3 regions of the Mesorhizobium sp. CA10 genome follow, and region 1 is predicted to be linked to each of the others. Evidence: predicted binding sites of a transcription regulator. Region 1 holds the regulator's gene; each other region holds the start of a gene.

Region 1 (7,820 bases):
CTTCTGCGCGTTGGCCGGCAGCCAGCCGTCCGTGTAGGCCTCGCCGACATTCTTGATCTTGCCGCTGTCGATGGCGTCCTTCAGGACTTCCATGGAGCCCGCGAACAGGAAGTCGGCGTTCGGATCGGAGCCCGAGCCCTTGATGAAGACATAGTTGCCTTCCGGCTTGGCCTTGAACACCTCGCGGGCCTGCATGCGCCCGACTTCCTTGTTGTCGAAGGTCAGGTAGAACACGTCCTTGTTCTCAATCAGGCGGTCGTAGCCGACGACCGGGATTCCTTCATCGAGCGCCTTCTGCACCGCCGGGCCGATCGCCGAGGCATCCTGCGCCAGGATGATCAGCGCGTTGGCGCCCTGCGAGATCAGGCTTTCGACGTCGGTCAGCTGCTTGCCCGGATTGGACTGCGCGTCGGCCGAGATATACTTGTCTCCCGCGGCCTCGATGGCGGCCTTCATCGCTGCTTCGTCGGTCTTCCAGCGCTCTTCCTGGAAATTCGACCACGACACGCCGATCACCTTGTCCTTCGCCTCGGCGACGGACGCCAGCGTCAGCGACATGGCAACGCCCGCCAGAATGGCGGCTGCAAATTTCTTCATGATATCCTCCCTGCGCCCGTGCGGCGCGACCCAGACTGGCCCGAAGGCCGGCACAGAGGCTTTTTTTTCGAGCCTCAAAAAAATAGTGGTCCAGCACAACAGCGCTGTCAACCGAGATTCTGATGGGTTTTGATGGGCTCAGGCATTTTTTTCGGCATCCGCAATAAATAATGACATGGCCCCTGGCTTCTGCCACAATCCCTAGCGTGTCAGCGACAGGCCATGGCATTATCACAAGGCCGCGATGACCGGGGAGGACGTGCGAAACGATGTCGGTCGGAATCCGCCATGACGATTTGCGCCGGCGCAATCGCGCCATGGTGATTTCGGCGGTACGCCGCGCCGGTCAGCCATCACGGACCGAAATTGCCGCCACCACCGGGCTCAGCCACTCGACCATTTCGGCGATCTCCGCCGACCTGATCCAAGAGGGCATTCTCACCGAAAGCAAGGCCAGCGAGCCGACGGCGTTGAAGCGCGGCCGGCCGCAGATCGGCCTGGCGCTGAACCCTGAAGCCGCCGCGGTGCTGACCGTGGTGTTGTCGCTGAACTTCCTGTCGGTCGCCGTGATCGATTATGCCGGCCAGGTTGTTGCCGAGGAGCAGCAGCGCCTGGACACGCTTGTCATGCCCCGCGACGAGCTGATCGGCGAATGCGTGGCGATCGTGCGGCGCCGGCTGCAGGATCCCGACCTCGACATTGGCAGCGTCGCCCGCATCGCCATGGGCATTCAGGGCATCACTGATTCTAATGCACGCGCCATGCTGTGGTCGCCGATAACGCCGCTGACCGACATTCCTTTCGCCGACATTCTCGAGAAGGAATTCGGCATCTCCGCCACCATGGAGAATGACTGCAACATGATGGCGGTGGCGCTGCAATGGCGCGACCCGGAGCGCTATCGTGACGACTTCATCGCCATCCTGTTGTCGCACGGCATCGGCATGGGTCTCGTGCTCAAGGGTGCGCTGTTCACCGGCACGCATTCCTCCGGCGGCGAGTTCGGCCACATGATCCACCGCCCGGGCGGGGCGCTTTGCCGCTGCGGCCGCCGCGGCTGCGTCGAGGCCTATGCCGGCAATTACGCGATCTGGCGCAGCGCCATGAAAATGAGCGAGGACGCCGAGCCGGTCGACGTCGGCGACGCCGACATGCGGGCCCTTGCCGCGAAGGCGCGCGAGAGGGACGGCCCCGAACGGGAGGCTTATCGCCGGGCCGGCGAAGCGCTTGGTTTCGGTCTCGGCAGCCTGTTCGCCCTCATCGACCCGGCGCCTGTCGCCATGGTCGGCGTCAGCGCGGCCGCCTTCGACCTGATCGAGCCGGCGCTGCGCGAGGCGATCGCCCAGACGGCCGGCGGCCAGCACTCCGAATCGATCTCCTTCGACACCGAGCCGAACGAACTGCCGCTGATCCGCGAAGGCTGCGCCATGCGCGCGCTGACCTTCGTCGACCAGGAGATTTTCGCGCCCGGAGGCCAAGCAAGAGTGGGGACGGGAAAGAACGTGGCCTGAGGCAGCCTTGAAGAGGTCCGGGGACAGCAGCAGACGCTTGAAATTAGCGAAGGCCCCGCAGCTTCGTCATTCCAGGGCGGAGCAGGAGCGAAGCTTCGTCGCGGAGACCCTGGAATCCATGCCGCTACCTCACGCGTCGAGCGCAGCGGCACAGAATTCTGGACTGTCGCAACGCATCGACATCACGGAATGGATCCTCGGGTCTGCGCGCGTCGCTGCGCCCCTTGCTCCGCCCGTGGATGACGAAGCACAAGCGTCCCGGGTGCCCACCAGCTTGGATGTTGGAAGTGCTTGGCCCGTCAGGACTTCGGCGCCCTGAGCCTAATCTTCCCTGATCGCATAACCCGCCCCACGGATGGTGCGGATGACATCCGGCATGCGGCCGTTGTTGACGGCTTTGCGCAGGCGGCCGACATGCACGTCGACGGTGCGCTCGTCGATATAGATCGTCTCGCCCCAGACATTGTCGAGCAGCTGGCTGCGCGAGAACACGCGGCCGGGGTGGCGCATCATGAATTCGAGCAGGCGGAACTCGGTCGGGCCGAGCCTGATCTCGCTCTTCTTGCGGTAGACGCGGTGCGACTCGCGGTCGAGCACGATGTCGCCGACCTTGAGCACGCTGGACAGCACCTCCGGCTTGGCGCGGCGCAGCAGCGCCTTGACGCGCGCCATGAACTCCGGCGTCGAGAACGGCTTGACCAGATAGTCGTCGGCGCCGGTCGAGAGGCCGCGCACACGGTCGCTTTCCTCGCCCCGCGCCGTCAGCATGATGATCGGCAGCCGCTCGGTCTCGGGCCGCATCCTGAGGCGCCGGCAGAGCTCGATGCCGGAAACCGCCGGCACCATCCAGTCGAGCACGAGCAGGTCGGGAACGTTCTCCTGAAGGCGGATTTCGGCCTCGTCGCCGCGGGTCACCACTTCGACCTGGTAACCCTCGGATTCGAGATTGTAGCGGAGCAGCACCCCAAGCGGCTCCTCGTCCTCCACCACCATGATGCGTGGCGCGATCATTGGCAGATACCCTTCGTCAGGCCGCCGGCGCCGACATTGTCGTCTCGTCCTGCTTGGGACGATTCGCGGGCAATTGCGTGCCGGTCAGCACATAATAGGCGTTCTCGGCGATGTTGGTCACATGGTCGCCGATGCGCTCGAGATTCTTGGCGCAGAACAGAAGATGCGTGCAGGCGGTGATGTTGCGCGGGTCTTCCATCATGTAGGTCAGGAGCTCCCGGAAGACGGATGTGTATTTGACGTCGATGCGCTCGTCGTCGTTGCGAAGCTTGGCCAGCGCCGTGGCGTCGCCCACCGTATATTCCTGGATCACGGCTTGGACCTGGATCAGCACCAGCTGGGCCATGGAATCGATCGAGTGCGTGAGGTCGCGCGGCGCGGCGCTGACGCCGACCGAACCGACGCGCTTGGCGATGTTCTTGGCGAGATCGCCGATGCGTTCGAGGTCGCCCGCCATGCGGATCGAGCCGACCACGTTGCGAAGGTCGTCGGCCATCGGCTGGCGCTTGGCGATCAGCGTGATGGCGCGGTCGTCGAGCTCGCGCTGGCGCGCGTCCATGATGGCATCGTCGGAAACGACACGCTGCGCCATGGCATTGTCGGTCTCAAGCAGGGCCTTGGTCGAAGCGCCGACCATGGAGGCGGCGAGATCGCCCATGTCGTTGATGAGCCGGCTGATCTGCCTCAGATCCTCGTCGAAGGAAGCGACGGTATGTTCGGCCATGATGATGTCCTCGTATGAGCTCAGCCGAAGCGGCCGGTGATGTAGTCCTGCGTGCGCTTTTCGCGGGGCGAGGTGAAGATCTTCTCGGTCCGGTCGAACTCCACCAGCTCGCCCAGATACATGAACGCCGTCTGCCGCGACACGCGCGCCGCCTGCTGCATGTTGTGGGTGACGATGACGATCGTGTAGTCGGCCTGCAGCTCGTCGATCAGTTCCTCGATCTTGGCGGTCGACAGCGGATCGAGCGCCGAGGCCGGCTCGTCGAGCAGGATGACCTCGGGCTTCACCGCAACGGTACGGGCGATGCACAGGCGCTGCTGCTGGCCGCCCGAGAGGCTGAGGCCGCTGGCGTTGAGCTTGTCCTTGACCTCGTTCCAGAGTGCTGCGCGCTTCAGCGCCTGCTCGACGCGGCTGTCCATCTCGGCCTTGCTGATCTTCTCATAGAGCCTGACGCCGAAAGCGATGTTCTCGTAGATCGACATCGGGAACGGCGTCGGCTTCTGGAACACCATGCCGATCTTGGTGCGCAGCAGGTTGAGGTCCTGCGAGCGGTCGAGGATGTTCTTGCCGTCGAGCAGCACCTGGCCCTCGGCGCTCTGTTTCGGATAGAGCTCGTAGATGCGGTTGAGCACGCGCAGCAGCGTCGACTTCCCGCAGCCCGACGGGCCGATGAATGCGGTCACGCTGCGCTCGGGCAGGGACAGGTTGATGTCCTTCAGCGCCTTCGACTGGCCATAGTAGAAATTGAGGTTCTTGACCTCGATCTTGGCCTTCTCGACGGTCGTGTCGGCTGCGTTCAGGTCGGTGGACAACATCGGTTTCATCTGTCCTCTCTGCGTCCGGTTAGGCTGCGGGCGATGATGCTCAGCCCGAGAACCGTCAGGGTGATTATGAGAGCGCCCGTCCAGGCCAGTTGCTGCCATTCCTCGTAAGGGCTGAGAGCGAACTGGAAGATGGTTACCGGCAGGCTGGCCATCGGCGCATTGAGATTGCTCGACCAGAACTGGTTGTTGAGCGCGGTGAAGAGAAGCGGCGCCGTCTCGCCGGAGATGCGGGCGATCGCCAAAAGGATGCCGGTGACGATGCCGGAGAGCGCCGCGCGATAGGCAACCGAGCGGATCACCACCCAGCGCGGTGCTCCGATGGCGGTGCCTGCTTCGCGCAGCGCGTTGGGCACAAGGTTCAGCATGTCCTCGGTGGTGCGCACCACGACGGGGATCACCAGGATCGACAGCGCGACCGCGCCGGCAATCGCCGAGAAGTGCCCCATCGGTCGGACCATCAGCTCGTAGACGAACAGGCCGATGATGATCGACGGCGCCGACAAGAGGATGTCGTTGATGAAGCGCACCACCGTCGTGAGCTTCGAGAAGCGTCCGTATTCGGCCATGTAGGTGCCGGCCAGCACGCCGATCGGCGTGCCGACGATGATACCGATGATCGTCATGACGATGCTGCCGTAGATGGCATTGAGCAGGCCGCCGGCATCGCCGGGCGGCGGCGTCATTTCTGTGAATACCGAAAGCGACACCCCGGAAAGCCCCTTGTAGAGCAGGGCGCCGAGAATCAGCGCCAGCCAGGCCAGCCCGATGCCCGCCGCGACGACGCACAGCGTCATCATCACGGCATTCTTGCGCTTGCGACTTTGGTGAAGCGATGCGGCAGTCGACATCGGTCAGGCTCCCGTGCGGCTATCGATGCGCAACAGCATGTAGCGTGCGAGCGCGAGGATGATGAAGGTGATGATGAACAGGATCAGGCCGAGCGATACCAGCGAGGATGTATAGAGGTTGCCATCGGCTTCGGTGAATTCGTTGGCGATGGTCGCCGAGATCGTCGTGCCCGGCGCAAACAGCGAGGCGCTGATGCGGTGCGCGTTGCCGATGACGAAGGTGACGGCCATCGTCTCGCCGAGCGCGCGGCCGAGGCCGAGCATGACGCCGCCCATGATGCCGACGCGGGTATAGGGGATGGTCACGCGCCGGGTCACTTCCCAGGTCGTGCAGCCGATGCCGTAGGCCGATTCCTTCAGCACCGCCGGCACCGTGTCGAATACGTCCTTGGTGATCGAGGTGATGAAAGGCAGCACCATGATAGCGAGGATCAGCGACGAGGTCAGCAAGCCGATGCCGTAGGGCGGACCGGCAAACAGGCTGTCGAGGCCGGGGATGCCTTTGAACAGCCAGATGATGAAGGGCTGGACCGTCGTCTGCAGGAACGGCGCGAAGACGAACAGGCCCCAGATGCCGTAGATGATCGAGGGAATGCCGGCGAGCAGCTCGACCGCGATGCCGATCGGACGCCTGAGCGGGCGCGGGCAAAGCTCGGTCAGGAAGACGGCGATGCCGATGCCGATCGGCACGGCGATGAGAATGGCGATGGCCGAGGTGACGATGGTGCCGTAGATGGGCGCAAGCGCGCCGAAATTCTCAGTAACCGGGTTCCAGGATTCGGTGGTCAGGAAGGAGAAGCCGAACTTCGACAGCGCCTCCCACGATCCGGCGACCAGCGATATCGCGACCCCGCCGAGCAAAACGAGCACGAGCATGGCGGAAAGGCGCGTCGCCGTCCGGAAAACCATGTCGGTGACGGCGAAGCGGCGCACCGTCGCTTCTCTGGTCCGCAGGGCGGACGATGTCGCGGCTTCGGAAACGGCTGTCATTTAGCCCCTCGCATTTCGAAAGAGACAGGAGGGCGCCGCAGACGCCCTCCTTATTTTGCGGGAATTACATGCCGGAGTAGAGCGGCTTGCCGTTCGCGTCGACGATGTCCTTGCTCCACATTTCCTCGACGCTCTTCACGACCGCGTCGGGCATCGGAACATAGTCCAGCCCGGCGGCCAGCTCGTCGCCCTTGGCATAAGACCAGGCGAAGAACTTGAGCGCTTCGGTCGTCGCCGCGGCGTCGTCGGGCTTCTTGTAGACGAGGATCCAGGTGGCCGAGGTCATCGGCCAGGATTCGGCGCCGGCCTGGTTGGCCAGGATGACGCCGTAGCCCGGCTGCGAGTTCCAGTCGGCATTGGCGGCAGCGGCCGAGAACGCGGCGGCGGTCGGCTCGACCTTCTTGCCGTCCTTGTTGATCAAGTCGGTGTAGGTCAGCTTGTTCTGCTTGGCATAGGCATATTCGACATAGCCGATCGCGCCGCCGGTCTGCGACACGTTGTTGGCAACGCCTTCATTGCCCTTGGCGCCGATGCCCACCGGCCACTCGAGCGCGGTGTTGACGCCGACCTTCGACTTCCAGTCGGCGCTGACGTCGGCCAGGTAGTAGCTGAAGTTGAAGGTGGTGCCCGAGCCGTCCGAACGGTGGACGACGGCGATCGCCTGGTCGGGCAGCTTGACGTCGGGGTTGAGCTTCTTGATTGCTTCGTCGTTCCAGTTGGTGATCTTGCCGGCGAAGATGTCGGCGAGCGTCGGACCGTCGAGCACCAGCTCGCCCGGCTTGACGCCTTCGAGGTTGACGACCGGAACGATGCCGCCCATCACCATCGGGAACTGCGCGAGCCCGGTGGAGTTGAGATCCTCGCCTTTCAGCGGCGCGTCCGAAGCGCCGAAGGTCACGGTCTTGGCCTTGATTTGCTTGATGCCGCCGCCGGAGCCGATCGACTGATAGTTGAGACCGATGCCGGTCTCCTTCTTGTAGGCGTCGGCCCACTTCGCGTAGATCGGATAGGGGAAGGTGGCGCCAGCGCCGGAAATGTCGGCTGCCATCGCGGCGGCCATGCTAAGGGTTGATGCCGCAGCCATTGCAATTGCAACGGCCGCCGAGCGGATGAAATGTCTCATGTGGCCTGCTCCTGTTCGGAAGATGGTCTTTCGGCACCCGTTGTATCGGCGCCCGGTCAGCGCAATAGTCCTCGATTATTACAGTCGCATGACAGTTTCGTGTCAGCCCGGTAACGCCTGAACGGGGATGCACGGAAGGGTTCCGCGGCGGCCTCGAAGGGCCGGCCGGAGTTTGCCGCGGAAATCAGCAAC
Region 2 (7,820 bases), on a different contig from region 1:
GTACGACAAGCTCGGCTCGGCCGTGGTCGACGGCGGCAATCCGGTCGGCATGTCGAAGACGGTGCTGCCCGGCGGCAAGATCGAGAACAATGGCGGCAGCAATCCGACCGCCGGCTACAGCATCGTCGAAGCCAAGGATATCGACGATGCCGTCGCCAAAGCCAAGGACTGCCCGATCCTGATGGACCCGGCTTTTACCGTCGAGATCGCGCCGATCATTGAAATGATGTGAGGCCGGCGCTCTATCGCGCGGCGATAGCGGCGGCGGCGCCCGCCATCGTCGTCGCGCTGACACGGTTGGCGATCTTCATGGCGCGCTTGCTCTTCAGCAACCGGCGCGCCTGGGAGGCGGCCAGCACCCAGGCGAGATCGATGACGATCAGCACGAGCGCCATGGTTAGCGTCAGCTCGACCCAGCCGATCACGCTGACCGAAGCCAGATCGATGATGGTCGGCAGCAGCGCCAGATAGAACATCATGATTTTCGGATTGCCGAGTGTCACCGCCATGCCGGCAAGGAAAAGTTTCAGGGGCGAGTCCTCGCGCGGCATCTCGCCCTCCTTCGCCTCGACCGGCGCCGTCCACATCTTGAACGCGAGATAAGCAAGGTAGGCGACGCCAACCCATTTCACGACGACGAAGGCGTAGTGGAAGGTCTGCGCCACGACCGCGAGCCCGAACACCGCCAGCGAAAGCCAGACGCCCTCGCCGATCCACATTGCCAACAGGAACGGGAAGACGTCGCGGAACCCTTTCGAGATCACCCGCGCCACCAAGGCTGCGATCGACGGGCCGGGCGAGCCGGCGGCGACAAAGAGCGCGGCGGCGAAGATCAGCAACGAGGCGAGATGCATGAGGTCGCTCCCTATAAGATAGAAAAGAACGATAGCCGATCAGAGTGGAGTTGGCACGCCCCGGCAAGGCGCGATCGTTCATCAAGGCGACAACAACTGCCAGCGCCGGCGCCGCCCCCATCTGGCTGCCGCCATCTTCTCCCCGTTGAACGGGGCGAAGGGGCTGTCGTCGCCGATTTCGCCAATCACCAACGTTGCAGAAAGAGCGCCGGAGTTCGCGCGAGATTCCCTTCTCCCCGTTCACGGGGAGAAGGTGCCGGCAGGCGGATGAGGGGCAGCGCCGACGCCTAAATTGAAACGAAAGCAGCCGCCTGCCGCTGAAACAAAAGAGGGAGCACCCGCTCCCTCTTTCGAACTTTCCGTGGAACCTTACGCCGCGCCCATCACCTTGGCGGCCTTCTCGAAACGCTTGCGCTCGTTCGGGTCGAGATGGAGCTTGCGCAGGCGGATGGTCTTCGGCGTCACCTCGACCAGCTCATCGTCCTGGATCCAGGCCAGCGCCCGCTCCAGCGTCATGCGGATCGGCGGCGTCAGCTTCACCGCTTCGTCCTTGCCGGCGGCGCGGATGTTGGTGAGCTTCTTGCCCTTGAGCACGTTCACTTCGAGGTCGTTGTCGCGCGAATGGACGCCGATGATCATGCCCTGGTAGACCTTGACGCCCGGATCGATGATCATCGGGCCGCGGTCTTCCAGATTCCACATCGCATAGGCGACCGATTCGCCCTGCTCGTTGGAGATCAGCACGCCATTGGTGCGGCCGGGCAGCTCGCCCTTATACGGCTCATAGGCAAAGAACAGCCGGTTCATCACGGCGGTGCCGCGCGTGTCGGTCAACAATTCGGACTGATAGCCGATCAGGCCGCGCGTCGGGGCATGGAAAACCAGGCGCTGGCGGTTGCCGCCGGACGGACGCAGCTCGACCATCTCGGCCTTGCGTTCCGACATCTTCTGCACGACGACGCCGGCATGCTCCTCGTCGACGTCGATGACGACTTCCTCGACCGGCTCCAGCAGTTGGCCGTCCTCGCCCTTCTGCATGACGACGCGCGGACGCGACACGGCAAGCTCGAAACCTTCGCGGCGCATCGTCTCGATCAGCACGGCGAGCTGCAATTCGCCGCGGCCGGACACGAAGAAGGAATCCTTCTCGGCCGATTCCTCGATCTTGAGCGCGACATTGCCTTCGGCCTCGCGCAGCAGCCGGTCGCGGATGACGCGGCTGGTCACCTTGTCGCCCTCGGTGCCGGCAAGCGGGCCGTCATTGACGAGGAAGGACATGGTCACGGTCGGCGGGTCGATCGGCTGCGCATGCAGCGGCTCGCTCACCGCCGGATCGCAGAAGGTGTCGGCGACGGTGCCTTTCGACAGGCCGGCGATGGCCACGATGTCGCCCGCCTGCGCTTCCTCGATCGGCTGGCGCTCAAGGCCGCGGAAGGCGAGGATCTTGGAAATGCGGCCGGTCTCGATCTGCGTGCCGTCATGGTGCAGCACCTTGACCGCCTGGTTGGCCTTCAGCGTGCCGGACTCGATGCGGCCGGTGATGATGCGGCCGAGGAACGGGTTGGCCTCGAGGATGGTGCCGATCATGCGGAACGGGCCGGGATGGACCGTCGGCGCCGGCACATGCTTGACGACGAGATCGAACAGCGGGGCAAGACCCTGGTCCTTCGGACCCTCGGGGTTTTCCGAAACCCAGCCGTCGCGGCCCGAACCGTAGAGGATCGGGAAGTCGAGCTGCTCGTCGGTGGCGTCGAGCGCGGCGAAGAGGTCGAACACCTCGTTGACCACTTCGATATGGCGGGCGTCCGGACGGTCGATCTTGTTGATGACGACGATTGGACGCAAGCCAACCTTGAGCGCCTTGCCGACGACGAATTTGGTCTGCGGCATCGGGCCTTCGGCGGCGTCGACGAGCACGATTGCCGAATCCACCATCGACAGGATGCGCTCGACCTCGCCGCCGAAATCGGCGTGTCCGGGCGTGTCGACGATGTTGATGCGGGTGCCATGCCAGTCGACCGAGGTCGCCTTGGCCAGAATGGTGATGCCGCGTTCCTTTTCGAGGTCGTTGGAATCCATGGCGCGCTCGGCGACGCGCTGGTTGTCGCGGAAGGCGCCGGACTGTTTCAGGAGTTGGTCGACGAGGGTGGTCTTGCCATGGTCGACATGCGCGATGATCGCGATATTGCGGAGGTTCATTGTCTGGTCTCGGGAGCGTTGCAGGCAGCAGGCCCAGAGGCGCCGCCTTTTTCGGTTGCGCGGCTCATACAAGGTTTTTCGCAATTGCGAAAGGGGAGGCCCGACCCCAAATACATGGTCACTGATTCTTAAACGTCTTGGTGTGAAATGATTCCGTTAACTAAGGCGGAACCTTTGAGGGGCCGGACAGTTCGATGTTCATGACCGATCCTATGTCCAGATTGCGTCCGGTTTTCGCGTGGGCGGCGCTTGGAATGCTCGTCGCTGCGGGCGCAGCGCAGTCGGCGGCGACGCTTCGGCAAGCCGACCCGATCGTACCGCCCGACGCCAGGACCGCGCAGCAGATGTTCGCCGACGCCCCCGACGGCGTCGATCCGGTCGTCACCGGCCCGGTCAGCGCCGCCTTCAAGCAACGCCAGAAGGATGCCAACTGCGACACCGCGGTCTGGCCCAACGTTCCCCGGGCTTGCTATCCGGACTGACGGTCTTTTGCGAGTTCAATTCTGGACCACCTCACCGCGTTGACGTCACACGACGACGCGACTGCTGGGCCTAGGGTATGTTGAGATTCAGGTCAGGCCGAGCCGAGAACGGTGTTTCCGAGAACCGGAGCGGAGCGTACTTAAAGTACGTGAGCACCGGAAGCGCAGGTAACCATTGTTCGCAGGCCGGCATCACCTGAATATCAACGCAGCCTAAGCCGACCGGACCGGATCCAACGTCACCTTGTAGAGCTCGTTGTCGTCGCGATCCATCAGCCGTACGGTGAGCTGTTCCGTCGCGCCGGAAATGTCGACCAGACCGAAGAACTGCAGCCCGGCCGACGGCGGCAGGTTCTGGCCCTGTTCGGCGGTTGGCGCCTTGATGAACTTCAGCTCCGGCCCGAAGGTCATGTCGAGGTCGTTGGGGCCGAAGGTACCGGCGTGGATCGGGCCGGAGACGAATTCCCAGAACGGATTGAAATCCTGGAATTGCGCCTTGTCGGGATTATAGTAATGCGCCGCGGTGTAGTGAACGTCGGCGGTGAGCCACACCGTGTTGGTGATGCCGGCATTCTTGATGAAGCGCAGCACGTCGGCGAATTCCAGCTCGCGGCCTTTCGGCGCGCCATTGTCGCCGTTGGCGACCGCCTCGGCACCGGCCTTCTTCGCCGCGTCGTTCCAGACGACCAGGCCAAGCGGCATGTCGGCGGCGATGACCTTCCACGTCGCCTTGGAATTTGCCAGCTCGCGCTTCAGCCACTTGGACTGCTCCTCGCCGATCATGCGCGACTTCGGCGTCAGCGTCTCTTCCATATCAGGACCGTTCGGGCCGCGATAGGAGCGCATGTCGAGGAAGAACACGTCGAGCAGCGGCCCATGCGAGACCTTGCGGTAGACGCGGCCCGGCTCCGACGGCTCGTAGCGGATGGTCGTCATTTCATGGAAGGCGCGAGCCGCCCTGGCCGCCAGCACATGGATCGACTTTTCCTTGTAGCGGTCGTCGGCGGTCAGGTCCTTCGAATCCGACCAGTTGTTGAGCACCTCGTGGTCGTCCCACTGGTAGAAGGTCGGGCAGATGGCGGACAGGCCAAGCACATGCTTGTCCATCATATTGTACTTCCACTGGTCGCGGTATTCGTCCAGCGTCTCGGCCACCTTGCGCTTGCCGTCGATCATGACGACGTTCTTCCACTTGCCGCCGCCGGGCAGGTCGACCTCGTCCTTCATGGCGCCGTCGGCATAGATGGTGTCGCCGGAATGCAGGAAGAAGTCCGGCGTGTGCTTGGCGATGGTCGAATAGGTCTTCATGCCGGTCTCGTCGATGCCCCAGCCCTGACCGGCGGTGTCGCCCGACCAGGCGAAGCGCACATCGCGCTTGGACGACGGCGCGGTACGGAAACGGCCGACGATCGGCTCGGACACGGCATTGATGTCGGAAAGATCGGCAGCAGTCATGCGGTAGAAGATGTCCTGGTCCGAGGCGAGATCGGTGAGCAGCCGCTTCACCGTGTAGTCGCTGGCCGGCGAGGTATCGAGCGCCGCCAGCCGCGTCGCATTGGCGAAGCTTTCGGTCGTCGACACTTCATACATCACGCGGGCCGGACGATCGGTGCGGGTCCAGACCATGCCCGAGATGGCGTCGACGTCGCCGGACTGGACGCCATGCGTGAAGGCCGGACGCTGGCTGGCGCGGGAATAATAGGGCAGCGCCAGACCGGAGGCGCCGACAAGGCCGAAGGCGCTGGCCGAAGTGACGAAAGCGCGGCGGGTGAGCGAAAGCTTGTTCATGGCTGTCTCCGGGATGGCATTGAGCGGGACCGCCAAGCTCTCGCTTCAATGTTTCAGGCGCATATCGGAACCATGAAGTTTTGATAACAGTCGACATCTTCCTTCTCCCCTTGTGGGAGAAGGTGGATCGGCGCGCAAGCGCCGAGACGGATGAGGGGTGTTCCAGCGGAGTGAGGCGTCGGTGTTCCCTGGAGCACCCCTCATCCGGCCGCTTCGCGGCCACCTTCTCCCACAAGGGGAGAAGGGAAAGTCGCGCCTCAAGCCGCCTGCGGCTCCGGCTCGAAAGCCGGCCTGTCGGTGTTGATCAAGAGCGAAATACAAGCCGCCGCGATGCCCGTCATGCCGGCAATCAGGAAGGCCAGCTCGTAATTGCCCTGCAGTTCGCGCATCGTGCCGCCGAAGGCGGCGGCGGCCGCGGCGCCCACCTGGTGGCCGGCGACGATCCAGCCGAACACGATCGGTCCGCTGCGATCGCCGAACGCCTCGTTGGCAAGCCGCAGCGTCGGCGGCACGGTGGCGATCCAGTCGAGCCCGTAGAGCACTGCGAAGATGACCAGGCTGGTAGCCGAGAAGCCGGAATAGGGCAGGTAGATCAGCGACAGACCGCGCACCGCGTAATAGACGCCGAGCAGCTTGCGCGGATCGAAACGGTCGGTGAGCCAGCCGGACAACGTCGTACCGATCAGGTCGAAAATGCCCATCATCGACAACAGCCCGGCTGCCTGCACCTCGCCGATGCCCATATCGCCGCAGAAGGCGATGAGATGCGTGCCGACGAGTCCATTGGTGGTGAAGCCGCAGACGAAGAAGGTGGCGAACAGATACCAGAACACCCGCGTGCCCGCCGCGCGGCGCAGCGTGTTCAGCGTGTGCGCCAGGAAATTGCCCTGCGATGCCGGCGACACCGGCGGCACGTCGTCGGCATCGGCGCCGTAACGAACCTGGCCGATCGAAGCGGGGCGCTCCGGCACCAGCAGCAAGACGAAGGGTATCAGCGCGGCGGTGGCCAGCGCCACGGCGATCGCCACCGGCTTCCAGCCGCCGCTCTGCGCCAGCGAGGCGATGAGCGGCAGGAAGACTAGCATTCCGGTGGCGCTGGAGGCCGACATCAGCCCCATCATCAGGCCGCGATTGGTCTTGAACCAGCGGTTGACGATGGTGGCGCCGAGCACGCTCGCCACCGCGCCCGAACCGATGCCGGAAAACACGCCCCAGGTGATGAAAAGATGCCATGGCTCAGTCATGAACAGGCTGAGCGCGGTCGATCCCGACATCACCAGCAGCGAGCCGAGCAGCGTGCGGCGCAGCCCAATGCGCTCCATCAGCGCGGCGGCGAACGGACCGGTCAGGCCGTAGAGCAGGATGCCGACGCTGGCGGCCCAGGACGTTACGTCGCGATGCCAGCCGAAGCTTTTCTCCAGCGGCACCATCATCACCGAGGGCGCCGAACGGAGCCCGGCCGCGATCAGCAGGCACAGGAAAATGACGGCAACAACGACGAATGCGTAGCGCTGGCCAAACGGACGGGACTGGATTATCATGTTACTGACCGGTACGTTGCAATGGAGTGAGGCCATACATACGTACCGGTCAGTAACATTGTCAAGCGAGTTGTTTGAATGCCATCCGACAATAAAATTGAAGCGTCGATCAGCGAGCCCCCTGCTCCGAGGGCGGCGGACAAGATCCTGGACGTGGCGCGCGACCTTTTTTATCGCGAAGGCATCAGGGCGATCGGCGTCGACGAGATCGTCAAGCGCGCCGGCGTCACAAAGCCGAGCCTGTACCGCAGCTTTCCATCCAAGGACGAGCTTGCCGCCTCCTATCTGCGCAAATACGACCTCGAATTCTGGGAACGCTTCGACGAAGCCGTCGACGCGCATCCGGGCGATCCGCGCGCCCAGATCATCGCCTTCCTGACCCGCGTAGGCAAACGCACGCAAAAGCCGGACTATCGCGGCTGCGGCATGACCAACGCTGCGGTGGAATATCCCGAGCGCGGCCATCCGGCGCGGGTAGTGAGCGAGAACAACAAAATCGAATTGCGCCGACGCCTGCGCGCCATGGCCGCCGCAATGGGCGCCGCCGATTCCGATACGCTGGGTGACGGCCTGCTGCTGCTCATCGAAGGCGCCTATATCAGCGGCCAGCTGTTTGGCTTGGGCGGACCGGCGGCGGCGGTTGCCCGCAACGCCGATCTCTTGATCGAAGCCAGCTTGAAGAAATAGCGATTGACGTTACGCTCGGGCAGCTCGAACGGAGTTGTCAGCGATGCGCGCTCTTCTGGTCCCGCTTGCCCTCGCCGGTTTCTGCCAGGCGGCCCAGGCCGGCGACATCTCCAGCGCCTATACCGAGCTCGACTGGAAGAAGGACTGCGTGACCTATGCGCAGGCCGCGGAAGGCGACGGCGACTGGGCGAGCCTCGCTTGCTCCGGCTATCGCGGCTACCCGGTGCTGATCGGCTACGACGACGCGCGCGAATCCGTCTATTACGGCT
Region 3 (7,820 bases), on a different contig from region 1:
AGGTCTGCGAATTGGAGAAGCGTTCCTAAGGTAAACGCCTGCATAGAGCATTTTATTGCGCGGTGCCGATATTTCTCATTAGCAAACTGTGATATCAGCCTCCGATCTCGCATGAAGGGACCGACTTTCTTCGCTATCCGGGTTGGGTTCAAATGCGGGTTCCGCGACCGGCAGCGCGCGGCCATGAAGATACGACCGAATTCTATTTGCCGGATTGCCGGCTGAAGCCTAGATTTCCGATCCATCGCATGACCGACATGGACATCCGGCATCTGGAGCCAGAACTCCTTGACGGCCTCCCGGCCGACGATCCCCGTGCAATTGCATCCCGTCGCGATCTCGTTCGCATCAATGCATTGATGTTCCAGGCCAGGATCATGGCATCGCTGATGCGGCAAAACGTGCAAAAGCCGCCGCTGCGCATCCTCGAAATAGGCGCCGGCGACGGAAAGTTCATGCTGGCGGTGGCGCGGCTGATGGCGCGCCATTGGCCCGACGTCGAGATCGTCATGGTCGACAGGATCGGCTTGATAGGCGAGGACTTGCGCAGCTCTTTCGCTGAATTGGGCTGGCAGGCGCAGCCCGTGACTGCGGATCTGTTCGATTGGACCCAGGACAGGCCCTTCGACCTTGTTTGCGCCAACCTTATCCTCCACCACTTCGACGACATGCGCCTGCAGGAGCTGTTTTCTCGGATGATGACGATGGCCCCGATGCTCGTCGCCACGGAGCCGTTGAGAGCCAAGGTGCCGCTTTTGGCGACAGGGTTTCTGCGATTGATCGGCGCCTGTGCGGTAACGCTGAATGATGCAGCGCAAAGTGTGCGCGCCGGTTTTCGTGGCACGGAACTTTCACAATTGTGGCAACTGTCAGGTGGAACGCCCGTGATGGAGGGCCGCAGAGGCCTGTTTACGCAAGGTTTTGTTGGCGCGAGCACGCTCGATACGAAATGATGCACGACGCAATTGTCATCGGTGCCGGTCCTGCCGGAAGTTCCACCGCCATTGCACTCGCCCAACATGGTTGGTCGGTGGCAATGGTGGAGAAGGTGGCATTTCCTCGCCGCAAGGTCTGCGGCGAATTCATGTCGGGCACCAGCCTTGCCTTGCTCGATCAGCTGGGCGTCGGCGAGAGCTGGCGCGCGGAAGCCGGCCCCGAGATAAGGCGCGTCGGGTTCTTTTCGGGCGATGTCTCGGCGCAGGCGCGAATGCCGAGCGCCAAGACGGGTCTCGGCCGCGCGCTCGGCCGCGATCGTCTGGACACCATCCTGCTGCAGGCTGCCGAACGTGCGGGTGTCGAGATCCTCCAGCCTTGCAAGGCAGTCGCCATCTGCCGGCGCGATGACTTGCAATTTCTGACTGTGGAATCCGACCAGCAACAGAAGCTGCTCAGCACACCCGTCATCATTGCCGCGCACGGATCCTGGGAAACCGGGAAACTTCCGAGCCAACTTGAAAGAACCAGCCAACCCTCCGACCTTTTCGGCTTCAAGGCGCATTTTACCGGCGCCGCGCTGGCGCCCGATCTGATGCCGCTGCTGGTATTCCCAGGCGGATATGGCGGGATGGTAACTGCGGACAATGGTCGGGTTTCAATCTCCTGCTGTATCCGCCGCGATGTTCTATCCGGGCTGCGCCGGCGCTTTGGGAATATTGCGGCGGCGGATGCGGTATCGCGCCACGTCCTGGCCTCGTGCCGAGGCGTGCGAACTGCGCTGGCAGGTGCCGAATTGGATGGCCCATGGCTGGCTGCGGGACCGATTCATCCGGGCATCCGGGCCGGTTACGATCAGGGCATCTTCCGTGTCGGCAACATCGCGGGCGAGTCGCATCCTGTCATCGCCGAAGGGATTTCGATGGCGCTGCAATCGGGCTGGCTGCTTGCGCGAGAACTGATCGTATCGGGCAAACGTCGCGAGGACCGCGACGCCGCCGGGCATCGCTACGAACGCGAATGGCGTCGGCAATTCTCGACCCGTCTGCGTGCCGCGGCCTTGATTGCGAAAATAGCGCTTGGGCCAGGTGGCGCGTCGGCCATGCGCGCCGTGATCAAGAATTTTCCGGCCGCTTTGACGCTTGGCGCTCGGCTGAGTGGAAAGGTCCAGCCCGTTCCAGGCTTTTGACGTCTAGTCTAAATCGCAGCGACAAAACCTTTCCAAGGCCCGGCATCGAAGCATCGTTTCCCGCCACGGACTGCGATAGCCGCGATCGGCTGTGACCGCCGGTCAGCTCAGCTTGTATGCGCGACCAGCCTGTTCACCGTCTCGGGGAAGAAGTCGGGCGCCGAGAGCCGCTTGCCGAACATCATGTCGTATTGAATGAGCCGGAAATCGTTGATCTTCGGATCGATCTGCTTCTGCCTCGCCCAATCCGGCGTTGCTTCGCCCACGGGCGACAGGAGCAGGTTGCGGTCGACCACCCGGTAGTGTTCGCGCAGCGCACCGAGGAAGCCGGTGTAATAGGGGTGGCTGATGCCTGCCGTGGTCAGGATATGATAGGGCAGGAAGGCCGGGCTCACCGAGCCGATGTTCTCGACCGGACCGGAGCGGTTCGACCAGATAACCAAAGGCGTATCGTGGTGTTCGAGCGCGGCGACCGCCGGCTCCTTGCGCGGCGCGACATTGTCCTTGAGGAAGCCGGTCTCGACATAGACGGGTCCGAGCGGCGGCAGATGGTCGCCGAAGAAGGCGATGATGGTCGGCCGCTGGCGGGCCTTCGCCCAGTCGATCAGGCGCTGCAGGCCGCGGTCGGCGTCGGCCGACCCCTCGGCATAGGAAAGCAGCGATTCCCGCGCCCAGGAACTGATCGGCGCGTCGATCGAATGCGTCGGGTTGTAGTAGCGGTAGGGCTCGTAAGGACCGTGGTTCTGCAGGCTGACGGCGAACAGGAACACCGGATCGTCGCTGGTGTCGGCCTCGCGGATGATCTCGTCGGTCATCGCCGCGTCGGAAGCCAGCGGCCCGCGCTTTTCCATCGGCGGCAGCGTCTCTTCGGAGCGGAAGTCGTTGAAGCCGAAATCGGCATAGACGGCGCCGCGGTTCCAGAACCAGTTGGTGCCGGGATGGATGGCGCGCGCCCGGTAACCCTGGCTCTTCAGGAAGGTCGCCAGCGACGGGGTCGGGGTGCGCACATATTGCTGATAGGGGATCGAGCCGGCCGGCAGGAAGGCGTTGGAAAAGCCGGTCAGCGCCTCGAACTCGATATTGGCGGTCATGCCGCCGAACTCGGGCGAGAACATCGAGCCGGAGCGCAACGCCCTGACCGTCGGGATCGGGTCGGGCTTGATGGTGACGCCGGGCAGGTGCGTCGGATCCCAGAAGGATTCGCTCATCACCACCACGATATCCGGCTTCTCGTCCGGCATGGAAGCGGCGACGTCGGGGCGCTGGATCGCGGCCATCGTCTTCTCGGAATAGCCGGGCGGCGCCGCGACATGCGCCATCGGCACGTTCATCGCGAAGGCCAGCGCAAAGCCGTTGGAGGCGTAGTTCTCCTTCTGGTCCCACATAATCGGGATGATCTGCAGCCGGTCGCGCGTCCACGAGAAGGTGGCGTAGTCCATGATCGAGACGAAGAAGGCGAGCAGCGGCACGGCAAGCGCCAGCCGCGCCAGGCGGCCCTTGCGGCTGAGGATGGGCACCCGCCGGCGCCAGGTCCGCCAGCCGTAGACGAGCAGCGTCAGACCGCCGACGATGCCGACCGCCAGCATGACGGCCGTCCACGGGCGCTCGCGCACCAGGAGCGGCATCAGCGCCATGATCTGGCGGGCGAATAGGAAATCCGTGGGATAGAGCGGGTCGCCGAGGTAACGCGATTTCTGGTGGCCGACAAAGGCCAGCGCCAGCGTCAGCGGCGCCACGATCATCAGGCTCTGGTGGCTTCGGCCGAGTATGGCGTCCAACCCGAGCAGCACCAGGGCGAAGACGATGATGGTGGTCCAGCCGGGCTTGAAGGGCTGCATGAAGAAATCGACCGTGCCGAAGAAATCGCCGCGTACGATCAGCTCGATCGCGAATACAAGCAGGGCTGAGGCAAGAAGCGTCGACAGGCCGTAGCGCACGGTCGGCCAGGCTCGTCCCGGCAGATAGCCGGTGGACGGATCGTCTTCCAAAAATTGCGGCGCGGGTTTGGCCGCGCCTTTCCTGATCCTTGCCACTTTGCTTCCCCGGCCCTTGTCACGCGTCTTCCACTCGCGTCACGCCACTGTCATCGAAATGTCACGCAAAGCTAGCGCCTGTGGCGGAAATAAGAAGAGCCAGCAAAATAAACGTGAGCGGTTTTCATCAGGTGTGATCAAGTAAAAGGCCTTTTGGAACAGGCAGTCAGCAGGGTTTCCGACCGAAATGCAGGCCGAAGAGACGCCTGCGGGCTTGACTTGGCTGTCCGCCTTGCGCCAGAGGCAGACAAAACCAGCCTCTGGAGAGACCTCAAATGGCCGTCGCATTCACCTTTCCGGGACAGGGCAGCCAGGCCGTCGGCATGGGCAAGGACCTCGCCGATGCATTCCCCGAAGCGCGTCGCGTCTTCGAGGAAGTGGACGCAGCGCTCGGCGAAAAACTGTCGAAACTCATCTGGGAAGGGCCGGAAGAGACGCTGACGCTGACCGCCAATGCCCAGCCGGCGCTGATGGCGATGTCGCTGGCGGCGATGCGCGCGCTCGAAGCGCGCGGCTTCTCGCTGAAGGACAAGGTGGCTTATGTCGCCGGCCATTCGCTTGGTGAATATTCCGCGCTTGCTGCGGCCGGCTTCGTTTCGGTCGGCGACGCGGCGCGGCTGCTTCGGACCCGCGGCAACGCCATGCAGGCGGCGGTGCCGGCCGGCGAGGGCGCCATGGCCGCGATCATCGGGCTGGAACAGGCCGACGTCGAGGCCGCTTGCGCCGAGGCAGCTCGCGAGGTCGGCAACGGCTCCGTCTGCCAGGTCGCCAACGACAATGGCGGCGGCCAGCTGGTGATCTCCGGCGCCAGGCCGGCGGTCGAGCTGGCGGCGAAGCTGTGCACCGAAAAAGGCGCCAAGCGGGCGCTGATGCTGCAGGTTTCCGCCCCCTTTCATTCGGCGCTGATGACGCCTGCCGCCGACATAATGCGCGAGGCGCTGGCCGGTGTCGCGAAATCCGCGCCGGTGGTTCCGATCGTCTCGAACGTCACCGTAACCCCGACCAGCGACCCCGATGAGATCGTCCGCCGCCTGGTCGAGCAGGTGGTCGCCCGCGTGCGTTGGCGAGAGACGGTGGAATGGTTTGGCGCCAACGGCGTTGCGAGCCTCTACGAAGTCGGCGCAGGCAAGGTGTTGTCGGGCCTGGCGCGCCGCATCAACCGCGACATCGCCACCGGCGCCGTGGGCACGGCGGCGGAAGTCGAGGCCGCGCTGGCGGCTTTGGGGTGAGGCCCCGTTTTCGTCATTCTAGGGCGGAGCAAGGAGCGAAGCGACGCAGCGCAGACCCTAGAATCCATGCCGTGACTTGGAAGTGCCGCCGCGGTGCAGAATTCTGCTCCGTTGCATCCTTCGGCCAATGTCACGGCATGGATCCTCGGGTCTACGCGTCCGCTTCGCTCCCGCTCCGCCCGTGGATGACGACGGGAAGGAGGCCTTCGCCAATGTCCGACGCTTGTCTAGCGTGACTTGGACGATATGACGTATACGGAACGCGACTGCTTGCAGCCGTCTGGAAAAATGAGGTTGAAGATATGTTCGAACTGACCGGCCGCAAGGCGCTCGTCACCGGCGCATCGGGGGGCATCGGCGAGGCGATCGCCAGGGTGCTGCACAGCCAGGGCGCGATCGTCGGCCTGCACGGCACCCGTGTGGAGAAGCTGGAAGCCTTGGCGGGCGAATTGGGCGACCGCGTAAAACTGTTTCCGGCGGACCTGACGAACCGCGACGCGGTCAAGGCGCTCGGCCAGAAAGCGGAGGCCGATCTCGAGGGCGTCGACATCCTGGTCAACAATGCCGGCATCACCAAGGACGGCCTGTTCGTGCGCATGTCGGACGCCGACTGGGATTCGGTGATCGAGGTCAACCTCACCGCTGTGTTCCGGCTGACCCGCGAACTGACCCATCCGATGATGCGCCGCCGCCATGGCCGCATCATCAACATCACCTCGGTGGTCGGCGTCACCGGCAATCCCGGCCAGACCAACTACTGCGCCTCCAAGGCAGGCATGATCGGCTTTTCCAAGTCGCTGGCGCAGGAGATCGCCACCCGCAACATCACCGTCAACTGCGTCGCCCCGGGCTTCATCGAATCGGCCATGACCGACAAGCTCAACGACAAGCAGAAAGAGACGATCATGGCCGCGATCCCGACCCGGCGCATGGGCACCAGCGTTGAAGTGGCGTCCGCCGTCGCTTATCTCGCCTCCAACGAGGCGGCCTATGTCACCGGCCAGACCATTCACGTCAACGGCGGCATGGCAATGATCTGAGGTGGGGCGGGCGCCTGTGAAAACAGCCATTTCGGCTTGGACGCCCGTCATTTTTCGTGTAATGCGGCCCGCAACCCGGCGGTTCGGGCAAAAACCGGTCCTGTGGCGTTGCGTTGCCCGCAAGACCATCTTTCAGCTTGATTAGCGGCATTCCGCCCGCTAACGAAGATAGACAACCTAAGACGAGGATTGCCCCAAATGAGTGACACCGCAGAGCGCGTCAAGAAGATCGTCATCGAGCATCTCGGCGTCGATGCCGACAAGGTGACGGAGCAGGCGAGCTTCATCGACGATCTGGGCGCGGACAGCCTCGACACGGTTGAACTCGTCATGGCGTTCGAAGAAGAGTTCGGCGTCGAGATTCCGGACGATGCGGCCGAGACCATCCTCACCGTCGGCGACGCCGTCAAGTATATCGACAAGGCCTCGGCCTGAGTTCTTTCGCAGGCATAACCGGGGAGGACCTGCGATGAGGCGTGTCGTCGTCACGGGCCTTGGCCTGCTTTCGCCGTTCGGCATGGGCGTCGAGCATAGCTGGCGGGAATTGCTCTCCGGCCGCAGCGCCTGCCGGCGCGTCACCGAATTCGAGGTGGACGATCTTGCCTGCAAGATCGCCCACATCATTCCGCGCGGCGACGGCTCGAACGGCACCTTCAATCCGGAGGCTGTGCTCGAGCCGAAGGAACTGCGCAAGATCGGCGAGTTCATCCTCTACGGCATCGCGGCCGCCGACGAGGCGCTGGCCGATTCCGGCTGGAAGCCTGAGACACATGAGGACCAGTGCGCCACCGGCGTTCTGATCGGCTCCGGCATCGGCGGCATCGACGGCATCGCCGAGAACGCGATGATCCTGAAGGAACGCGGCCCGCGCCGCATCAGCCCCTTCTTCATCCCCGGACAGATCATCAATCTGGTCTCGGGCCAGGTTTCCATCCGCCACGGCCTGAAGGGCCCGAACCATGCGGTGGTCACTGCCTGCTCGACCGGCGCGCACGCCATTGGCGACGCCGCCCGGCTGATCATGTGGGGCGATGCCGATGTGATGCTGGCCGGCGGCGCCGAGGCGCCGGTCACCCGGCTGTCGATTGCCGGCTTCGCCGCCTGCCGCGCGCTGTCCACCGAGCGCAATGACAGCCCCGAAACAGCGTCGCGTCCTTATGATCGCGACCGCGACGGCTTCGTCATGGGCGAGGGCGCGGGCGTCGTCGTCCTGGAAGAGCTGGAGCACGCCAAGGCCCGCGGTGCCAAGATTTATGCCGAGGTCACCGGCTATGGCCTGACCGGCGATGCCCACCATATCACCGCGCCGGCCGAAGATGGCGATGGCGCCTTCCGCTGCATGATGGCGGCGCTGAACCGGGCGAAACTCTCGCCGGCCGACGTCGACTACATCAAC

Evidence for each region. Region 1 encodes PhoB, which activates phosphate uptake and scavenging genes when phosphate is short. Its sites were predicted from a motif close to TGTCATNNANCTGTCAT; they were not measured.
Region 2: the regulator PhoB is predicted to act here: its motif matches at 5,396-5,412, upstream of LB535_RS20565 (alkaline phosphatase D family protein).
Region 3: the regulator PhoB is predicted to act here: its motif matches at 4,204-4,220, upstream of LB535_RS17860 (LTA synthase family protein).

What each region holds. Positions count from the first base shown of each region.
Region 1 covers NZ_JAIUHV010000009.1:157,937-165,756, forward strand. Annotated here, with positions in the region: gene xylF (D-xylose ABC transporter substrate-binding protein) at 1-597, opposite strand, end outside; gene LB535_RS19740 (ROK family protein) at 867-2,108, shown strand; gene phoB (phosphate regulon transcriptional regulator PhoB) at 2,430-3,119, opposite strand; gene phoU (phosphate signaling complex protein PhoU) at 3,136-3,843, opposite strand; gene pstB (phosphate ABC transporter ATP-binding protein PstB) at 3,864-4,667, opposite strand; gene pstA (phosphate ABC transporter permease PstA) at 4,664-5,515, opposite strand; gene pstC (phosphate ABC transporter permease subunit PstC) at 5,519-6,505, opposite strand; gene pstS (phosphate ABC transporter substrate-binding protein PstS) at 6,570-7,628, opposite strand.
Region 2 covers NZ_JAIUHV010000010.1:56,110-63,929, reverse strand. Annotated here, with positions in the region: gene LB535_RS20585 (hypothetical protein) at 1-232, shown strand, start outside; gene LB535_RS20580 (LysE family translocator) at 243-854, opposite strand; gene typA (translational GTPase TypA) at 1,224-3,053, opposite strand; gene LB535_RS20570 (hypothetical protein) at 3,248-3,535, shown strand; gene LB535_RS20565 (alkaline phosphatase D family protein) at 3,749-5,323, opposite strand; gene LB535_RS20560 (MFS transporter) at 5,581-6,864, opposite strand; gene LB535_RS20555 (TetR/AcrR family transcriptional regulator) at 6,943-7,551, shown strand; gene LB535_RS20550 (hypothetical protein) at 7,595-7,820, shown strand, end outside.
Region 3 covers NZ_JAIUHV010000008.1:104,047-111,866, forward strand. Annotated here, with positions in the region: gene LB535_RS17845 (type III polyketide synthase) at 1-185, opposite strand, end outside; gene LB535_RS17850 (class I SAM-dependent methyltransferase) at 249-953, shown strand; gene LB535_RS17855 (NAD(P)/FAD-dependent oxidoreductase) at 950-2,122, shown strand; gene LB535_RS17860 (LTA synthase family protein) at 2,230-4,155, opposite strand; gene fabD (ACP S-malonyltransferase) at 4,431-5,384, shown strand; gene fabG (3-oxoacyl-[acyl-carrier-protein] reductase) at 5,687-6,424, shown strand; gene LB535_RS17875 (acyl carrier protein) at 6,623-6,859, shown strand; gene fabF (beta-ketoacyl-ACP synthase II) at 6,894-7,820, shown strand, end outside.